Regions from separate parts of the Ramlibacter sp. GCM10027632 genome, predicted to be linked through region 1. Evidence: predicted binding sites of a transcription regulator. Region 1 holds the regulator's gene; the other holds the start of a gene.
The links. Region 1 encodes FNR, which switches genes on or off when oxygen is low (the NO sensors DNR and NnrR bind a similar motif). Its sites were predicted from a motif close to TTGATNNNNATCAA; they were not measured.
Positions count from the first base shown of each region.

Region 2: the regulator FNR is predicted to act here: its motif matches at 1,980-1,993, upstream of ACFQZY_RS04335 (OmpW family protein).

Region 1 covers NZ_JBHTGW010000002.1:431,556-435,724, reverse strand. The annotation lists gene hemN (oxygen-independent coproporphyrinogen III oxidase) at 1-1,230, opposite strand, end outside; gene ACFQZY_RS05505 (universal stress protein) at 1,248-1,688, opposite strand; gene ACFQZY_RS05500 (TraR/DksA family transcriptional regulator) at 1,839-2,210, shown strand; gene fnr (fumarate/nitrate reduction transcriptional regulator Fnr) at 2,218-3,012, opposite strand; gene ACFQZY_RS05490 (response regulator transcription factor) at 3,037-3,423, opposite strand; gene ACFQZY_RS05485 (response regulator) at 3,537-4,169, opposite strand, start outside.
Region 2 covers NZ_JBHTGW010000002.1:194,554-198,722, reverse strand. The annotation lists gene ACFQZY_RS04340 (DEAD/DEAH box helicase) at 1-1,182, opposite strand, end outside; gene ACFQZY_RS04335 (OmpW family protein) at 1,289-1,900, opposite strand; gene ACFQZY_RS04330 (transporter) at 2,076-3,161, opposite strand; gene pcp (pyroglutamyl-peptidase I) at 3,274-3,930, shown strand; gene ACFQZY_RS04320 (3',5'-nucleoside bisphosphate phosphatase) at 3,940-4,169, shown strand, end outside.

The DNA.
Region 1 (4,169 bases):
CTCCTCCATCTGCGCCATCTCGGGCGCGAAGTAGCGGCGGAAGTCGATCATCCAGGCCAGCTCGATGGACTCGAACAGCACCTGGCCCTGGCACATGAGGGCCATGATCACCGCGCGGCGCGTGAGGTCGTCGCGGTTCACCGCGAGGCCGCGCGTCACGGGCAGCTGGCCCTGGTCGATCAGGTCGGTCCACTCCTCCAGCGTCTTGGCGTTCTGGCTGTAGGTGGCGCCGACGCGGCCGATGGCGGAGACGCCCAGGCCGATCAGGTCGCAGTCGGGCTGGGTGCTGTAGCCCTGGAAGTTGCGGTGCAGGCGGCCCTGGCGCTTGGCCACGGCCAGCGGGTCGTCGGGCAGCGCGAAGTGGTCCATGCCCACGTAGACATAGCCCTCCTTCTCGAAGGCGGCCAGCGCCGAGGCCAGCATGCCGACCTTGCTGGCGCCCGAGGGCAGGTCGATGGCGATGATGCGCCGCTGCGGCTTGAAGCGCTCCGGCAGGTGCGCGTAGGCATAGAGCGCGATGCGGTCGGGCCGCAGCTGCGCCACCTGCGACAGCGTGCGCGCGAACGACTCCGAGGTCTGCTTCGGCAGGCCGTAGATCAGGTCCACGTTGACCGACTCGAAGCCGATGCGGCGCGCCTCGTCCACCAGCGCGAAGACCTGCTCCACGGGCTGGATGCGGTGCACCGCCTTCTGCACGTCGGGGTCGAAGTCCTGCACGCCGAAGCTGACGCGGTTGAAGCCCAGGTCGGCCAGCGCCTGCAGGCGGGTGGCGTCCACCGTGCGCGGGTCGACCTCGATCGAATACTCGCCGCCGGGCACCAGCGCGAAGTTGGCGCGCAGCATGGCCATGAGCTGGCCCAGCTCGGCGTCGCTGAGGAAGGTGGGCGTGCCGCCGCCCAGGTGCAGTTGGCTCACCGACTGCCCGCGCCCGAGTTCGGCGACATGCAGGGCCACCTCGCGCGCCAGGTACTCGAGGTACTCCGCGCCGCGCTCATGGTGCTTGGTGATGATCTTGTTGCAGGCGCAGTAGTAGCACAGGGACGCGCAGAACGGGATGTGCACGTAGATCGACAGCGGCAGGGACGAGGGCTGCTGCCCGCGCTGGCGCAGGGCCTGCGCGTAATCGCCGGCGGTGAACGCCTCGACGAACCGGTCGGCCGTGGGGTAGGAGGTGTAGCGCGGCCCGTTGATGTCGAAGCGCTGCAACAGCTCGGGCGAGATGGTGTTCATGGCGTCCTGCGGATTCCTCAGCGGGTGACGAGCACCGGCACCGGCGATTGCGCGACGACCTTCGCGGCCACGCTGCCCAGCACTACGCGGGCGATGCCGGTGCGGCCGTGCGAGCCGATGACGATGAGGTCGGCCTGGGTGTCGCGGGCGGTCTCGAGCAGGCCCTCGATGACCGAGACATCCTCGACGAGGCGGGTGACCAGGGGCACCGGGGCGCCGCCCTCGGCCGACATGCGGGCCACGCGGGCATGGGCCTCGGCGCCGTGCACGCGCGCAGCCTCCATGTAGGCGTTGAAGCCCATGGGGTTGGCCTCGCCGATGCCCAGGTAGGGATAAGGGTCGACCACGTAGAGCGCGGTCAGCGTCGCCCCATGGGTGCGGGCGAGGGAAATGGCCAGCGTGGCGGCGTGGTCCGAGGCGGCCGAGCCGTCGGTGGCCAGGAGGATGCGCTTGAACATGGTGTGACCTCTCAGGGGAAGTGACGTGTTGGCGGATGATGCGACGGGATGCTCCCGCCGTGGTTGATTCGGGTCAATTGACAGGTCGCTTGCAGGCCACAGAATCGGCTCCATCTGACCGTATCGCCCCGACTGAAAGGCCCGACGACCATGACCACCTTCCAAGCCGAGATGACGCCCCGCTTCCAGCAGCTGCTCGAGCGGCGCGAGGCCGAGCTGCGCGCGTTGCTGGCCGAGGAATCGGCCCGCGACCAGGCCGAGGCGCAGGCGCGCGAGCCGGGCGAAGCGGTGACCGACTTCAAGGACCTGGCCGACGCCGAGACCAGCACCGCGGTGCACGAGATGCAGCACACGCACGCGGTGCAGGAACTCGAGGCGGTGCAGGCGGCGCTGCTGCGGCTGGCGCGCGGCCAGTACGGCCAGTGCCTGGCGTGCGGCGAGCCCATCGAGCTGCGCCGGCTGGAGGCGCTGCCGACGGCGCTGCGTTGCATCCGCTGCCAGTCGCTGGCCGAGACCGCCTGAGCCAAGCTCAGTGCACCCGGCTGTCGAAGGCCCGTCCCAGGGCCTCGAGGTCGAGGATGCGGATGTGGCGCTTGTCCACCTCCAGCAGGCGCTGCTGCTGGAAGGCCGAGAACGTGCGGCTCACCGTCTCCAGCTTCATGCCCAGGTAGCTGCCGATCTCGGCGCGCGACATGCGCAGGTGGAACTCGCTGGCCGAGTAACCGCGCGCCTTCAGGCGCTGCGAGAGGTTCAGCAGGAAGGCCGCCAGGCGCTCCTCGGCGTTCATGCTCCCGAGCAGCATCATCAGGCTGTGCTCACGCACGATCTCGCGGCTCATGAGGCGGGCCATCAGCATCTGGATGTCGGCGCTGCCGCTGGCCAGCTCGCTCAGGTGGGTGTAGGGGATGGCGCAGACCTCGGCATCCTCCAGCGCGGTGGCGGCGCTGGCGTGGCGGCCGTGGGCGACGCCGTCCAGGCCCATCAGCTCCCCGGCCATGTGGAAGCCGGAGACCTGCTCGCGGCCGTCCACCAGCATCAGGCTGGACTTGAAGGTGCCGCTGCGCACCGCGTAGATGAACTGGAACTTGTCCCCCCCGCGATAGAGCTCCTCGCCGGTGCGCACGCGGCGGCGGCCGAAGCGCAGGCCGTCCAGGCGCTGCAGGTCCGCGCCGCTGAGGCCGCAGGGCAGGCACAGGTCCTTCAGGTGGCAGTTGGAGCACAGGGTCTTGAGCGGCGCGGCGCCGCAGCCGGCGCCCTCCGAAGACTCCGTCACGGAGCGGCGCGGCACGACGCGGACGGGAGCGATGGCGTGTTCGTGGTTCATGCGGGGGTCTCTCTCGTGGGGTGTTCAGTGATGGACGCGGCTGCCGGCATCGGCGATCGCGTCGGGCAGCTGCTCGAAGTCGCTGCTCTTGTCCAGGAAGCTCGCGGCGCCCTCGCCGAGGTAGCGCTTGCGGTAGGCGGGCGCGGCGTTGTTGCTGAAGACGACGAAGGCGATGCCCGGGGCCGCCTCGCGCACCGCCTTGAGCACCTGCAGGCCCGTGCCGCCCTCGAGCTGGACATCGAGCACGACCACCTCCGGCCGGCTGGCCAGGATGCCCTCGATGCAGCCTTGCGGCGTGGCCGCCTCGCCGACGACCTCCATGTCGTGCTCGCCGAGCAGGTTGGCCACGCGCGAGCGGATCGGGCCGGAGTCGTCGGCCAGGAAGACGCGGGGATGGGAGCTGGGTGCCATGGACGTGACTGTGCCGCGTCCGCCGGCTCTTGCCCATCAGTAAGAGCTGAATTGCTGGCTAGGAATCGTCTGGAACGCGGCCTAGGACTCGTCCTAGGCCGCCAGGGCGGCGCTCAGATCTCGGTGGCGTCCGCCAGCCCGTGCTTGATGGCGTAGCGCACCAGGTCGCTGGGGTTGCCCAGGCCCAGCTTGTGCATCAGGTTGGATTTGTGGGTGCTCACTGTCTTGACCGACAGGCTCATGCGCTCGGCGATCGCGGTGACCGAGGCGCCGGCCACGAGCTGCTGGAACACCTCGAACTCGCGGGCCGACAGCGCCTCGTGGGGCGCCGCCTCGCGGCCCGGCATGGCCCCCAGGGCCAGCTGCTGGGCCACCTCGGCGGTGACGTAGGCGCCGCCGTCGGCGATCTTGCGCAGCGCCTGCTCCAGCTCGGCGGGCGCGCTTTCCTTGGTCAGGTAGCCGCTGGCGCCGGACTTGATGGCCCGCACCGCGTACTGGGTCTCGTGGTGCATGGACAGCACCAGGATGCGCACGCGCGGCCGCTCGGCCTTCACCAGCTTGATCAGCTCCATGCCGCTGCGCCCGGGCATGGACAGGTCCAGCACCAGCAGGTCGAACTCGGCCTCGCGCACCCGCTGCAGCACCTGGGCGCCGTCGGCGGCCTCGCCCACCACCTGGAAATCGGGCACGCGCGCGAGGATGCCCTTGAGGCCCTCGCGCACGATGGCGTGGTCATCGGCCAGGAC
Region 2 (4,169 bases), 240 kb from region 1:
GGTGCGGCGGCCATCGTTGATGCGGCCGCGCGGGCGGTCTTCCTCGAACTCGACGGCCTCGAGGTCCAGCTTCTTCTTCAGCAGCTTCTCGAGGTCGGCGACGAGTCGGCCGTCGCTGCCCGAGACGAAGCTCACCGCCAGGCCCGAGGCGCCGGCGCGGCCGGTGCGGCCGATGCGGTGCACGTAGTCCTCGGGGTTGAAAGGGATGTCGAAGTTGAACACCGCCGGCACGTCCTTGATGTCCAGGCCGCGGGCGGCGACGTCGGTGGCCACCAGCAGCTGGACCTCGCCGGCCTTGAAGGCGGCCAGCGCCTTCAGGCGCTCGTCCTGGCTCTTGTCGCCGTGCAGGGCGGTGGTCTTGAAGCCGTCACGCTCCAGCGAGCGCGCCAGGCGGGCGCAGCCGAGCTTGGAGTTGACGAAGACGAAGGCCTGGCGCACCTCGCGCTGGCGCACGATCTGGGTCAGGGCGCGGCGCTTGTCGTCGTCGAGCACGCTGTAGAAGTGCTGTTCGACGGTGGAGGCGGTCTCGTTCGGGCGGGCCACCTCGATGGTGACCGGGTCGTTCAGGTAGCTGCCGGCCAGGCGCTTGATCTCGGGCGAGAAGGTGGCCGAGAACAGCAGCGTGGTGCGCTGCTTGGGCAGGTAGGACAGGATGCGCTGCAGGTCGGGCAGGAAGCCGATGTCCAGCATGCGGTCGGCCTCGTCGAGCACCACGTACTCGACCTGGTTGAGCACCGCGTTCTTGGCCTCGATGTGGTCCAGCAGGCGGCCGGGCGTGGCGACCAGCACCTCGACGCCCTTCTTCAGCTCCAGCGTCTGGGGCTTCATGTCCATGCCGCCGAACACCACGGCGCTGCGCAGGTTCGTGTACTTGGCGTAGAGCTTGATCTGCTGGGCGACCTGGTCGGCCAGCTCGCGGGTGGGCAGCAGCACCAGGGCACGCACGGGGTGGCGGGCCGGGGAGGTGGACGTGTTCTCGTGCTTGAGCAGGCGTTGCAGCAGGGGCAGCGAGAAGGCAGCGGTCTTGCCGGTGCCGGTCTGGGCGGCGCCCATGACGTCCTTGCCGGTCAGGACCACCGGGATGGCCTGGGCCTGGATGGGCGTCATGTTCTCGTAGCCCATGTCGGCCACGGCACGCTTCAGGGGCTCGGCCAGCGAGAGGGAGGAATAGGGAGCAGTCATCTCAACCCCGGATTGTCGCATCTGGGGGGCGGGCGGGGGCAGGACAGGAAAAAGGGGCGGGTCTGCCGACCCGCCCCCCGCACCCTGGAAGGGATGCGCTTGCGGCTTAGAAGCGGTAGCCCACGCCCACGCCCAGCAGCCACGGGTCCAGCTTGACGGCGCTGACCTTGGAGCCGCCGGCGAACACGTCGGAGCGGATCTGGACCTTCTTCAGGTCGAGGTTCAGGGACCAGTTCTTGTCCAGCTTGTAGTCCACGCCCGCCTGCACGGCCAGGCCGAAGGACTGGTTCTCCAGGTCGCCGGCGCCGCCCAGCAGCTTGACGCTGCTGATGCGGGTGTAGTTCACGCCGGCGCCGAGGTAGGGGCTGACCTGGGCGGCCGGGCTGAAGTGGTACTGCACGGTCAGCGTGGGCGGCAGGTGCTTGAAGGTGCCCACGTCGGTGCCGGCGATGCTCACCGTCTGCTTCTGCGGGATGGTCAGGACCAGCTCGGCGGCGATGTTCGGGGTCACGAAGTAGGTGATGTCCACCTCGGGGATGGTCTTGTTGTTGACCGTGATCTGGTCGGCACCGACGCCCAGGGCGGGAATGGCCTCCGACTTGTCGGCCATGTTCAGGTGCACGGCGCGGGCGCGGACCAGCCAGGGGCTCTGCTGGGCCAGGGCATGGCCGGCGAAGCCGAGGGCGGCGAGGGCGAGGAGGACAGAGGTCTTTTTCATCTTGGGTTTCTCCAGTTTCCGATGGGCCAAGGGAAAACCCCTGGTCGAATCGACTGTAAAAGTCGCCCGACCCCACGAATTGACGCAGGTCAACCCCGCCACCGCCGGTTGCGGCAGCGCAACAAGTCAATTTGACGAATATCAAGCCACCCCGGCCGGCCGGGGCGCCGCGGGCTCAGAAGAGCCGGGCGAGGCGCACCTGCAGGTAGCGCCCGTGGCGGGCGTTGCGCGAGTCGGTGGTGGCCATGTAGTTCACGCTCAGGCCGGTCTCGATCACCGGGATCTGGGCCGAATAGAACACGCCCAGGTGCGAGGCCCGCAGGCGGTTGCCGCCCCGGGGACTGCCGCTGTCGTCCTGCACCTGCTGCACGTGGATGCCCTGCAGCCCCAACGCACCCCAGCGGGTGAGGCCGCCGGCGGCGCCCTCCAGGCTCAGCCAGTTGCCGCCGCGCACGCCGGTGTCGTCATTGCGGTTGCTGATCCCGTAGGTCATGCGCCCGCCCAGCGAGACCTCGGGCGACGGCAGCCACACCGCCTGGACGACCGGGCGCAGCGTGTAGAACTTGCCCAGGCTGACATCGGTGCCGGCGGCAGGGTCGAAGCGGCCGGTGGGCACCACCAGCGAGGCGCCGGCCTGCAGGCGCAGGGGCTCGGTGCGGCGCATCCAGCCGAATTGCAGCTCCACGTCGCCCACGCCCTCGACGGCGGTCGACTCGGCCGTCCCCAGCGCCGCGAGCTGGCCCTGGTACAGGGTGTTGAACGTGGCGCCGGCCCCGGCGCGCAGGGCGGGACCGACCGTGGGCTGGAAGCTCAGCGCCGGGGTCGGCCCGGAGACCCGGCTCTTCTGGGCCTTGCGCGCCGCGTAGGGCAGGTTCAGGCCCACCACCCAGCGCTCGTCGCCGCGCTCGGCGGGCGTGATGCGCGCCAGCAGCAGGTTGTACTGGGTGAGTTCGCCGGTCGTGTCCACCTGCGGCGAGGTGGCCGGGAAGGTGGGGTTCTGCGCCGCCGGCGCCGGCAGGGTGCCGCCTGGCACGTTCAGCCGGACCACGCCGCCGTCCGGGCCGGTGATCTTGTCCAGCCGCGCATCGGAGCGCACCAGGCCGACCGCCACGCCCCGCAGGTCGACCGGGGCGAACAGCTCGCCGCCCAGGGTGCCGGCCAGGTTGTAGCGCACCTGGAAGCCCTCGGCCGCGCCGGCCGGGCCGGCCACCACCGCACAGGCCAGGGCCAGGCTTCGGAGCGTCAGGGGAAGGTGGGGCATGGGGTCCTGAATCAATTCGTTTCGTGAATTACAGCCAACTCATCAATAGTAGGCAAGCCCCCGCGGTCCGGACCTGGGCGCGGGCCTGCGGTAGAGTGACCCGATGTCCACCTTGCCGCGCATCCTGCTGACCGGGTTCGAGCCGTTCGACGGGCAGGCGCTGAACCCGAGCGCGCAGGCCGTCAGGGCCCTGGACGGCGAGCGCGTGGCGGGCCTCCAGGTGGTGTCGGCGGTGCTGCCGACGGCCTTCGGCGCCTCGCTGGCGCGGCTGGACGCCCTGCTCGAGGCGCATCGGCCGGCGCTGGTGCTGGCCTGCGGCCAGGCCGGCGGGCGCGCCGCCCTCTGCCTGGAGCGGGTGGCCCTCAACCTCGACGACGCGCGCATCCCGGACAACGCCGGCGCCCGCCCGATCGACCGGCCGGTGGTGCCCGGCGCGCCCGCGGCCTACTTCGCCACCCTGCCGGTCAAGGCCATGCGCGAGGCGCTGCGCGCCGCCGGCCTGCCCGCCGAGGTGTCCCTGAGCGCCGGCACCTTCGTCTGCAACCACGTCTTCTACGGCCTGATGCACCGGCTGGCGCAGCCGCGACTGGCCGCCACGCGCGGGGGCTTCATGCACCTGCCGTGGCTGCCGCAGCAGGGCGAGCCCTCGCTGGCGCTGGAGCGCAGCGTGCAGGGCCTGCGCCTCGCGCTGGACTGCGCCGCCCGGGTGCGGCAGGACCTCGACATCGACGCCGGCACGCTCCACGGCGCGCCAGCGGACGCAAACTAAAATCGCAACGTGTCCATCCTCAACGCCGACCTGCACTGCCACTCCGTCGTCTCCGACGGCACCCTCACCCCGGAGGCGCTGGCGCAGCGCGCGGCCGCCAACGGCGTCGAGCTGTGGTCGCTGACCGACCATGACGAGGTCGGCGGCCAGCACCGCGCCCTCGCCGCCGCCCGCGACGCCGGCATGAAGTACCTCACCGGCACCGAGATCTCGGTGACCTTCGCCGGCCAGACCGTGCA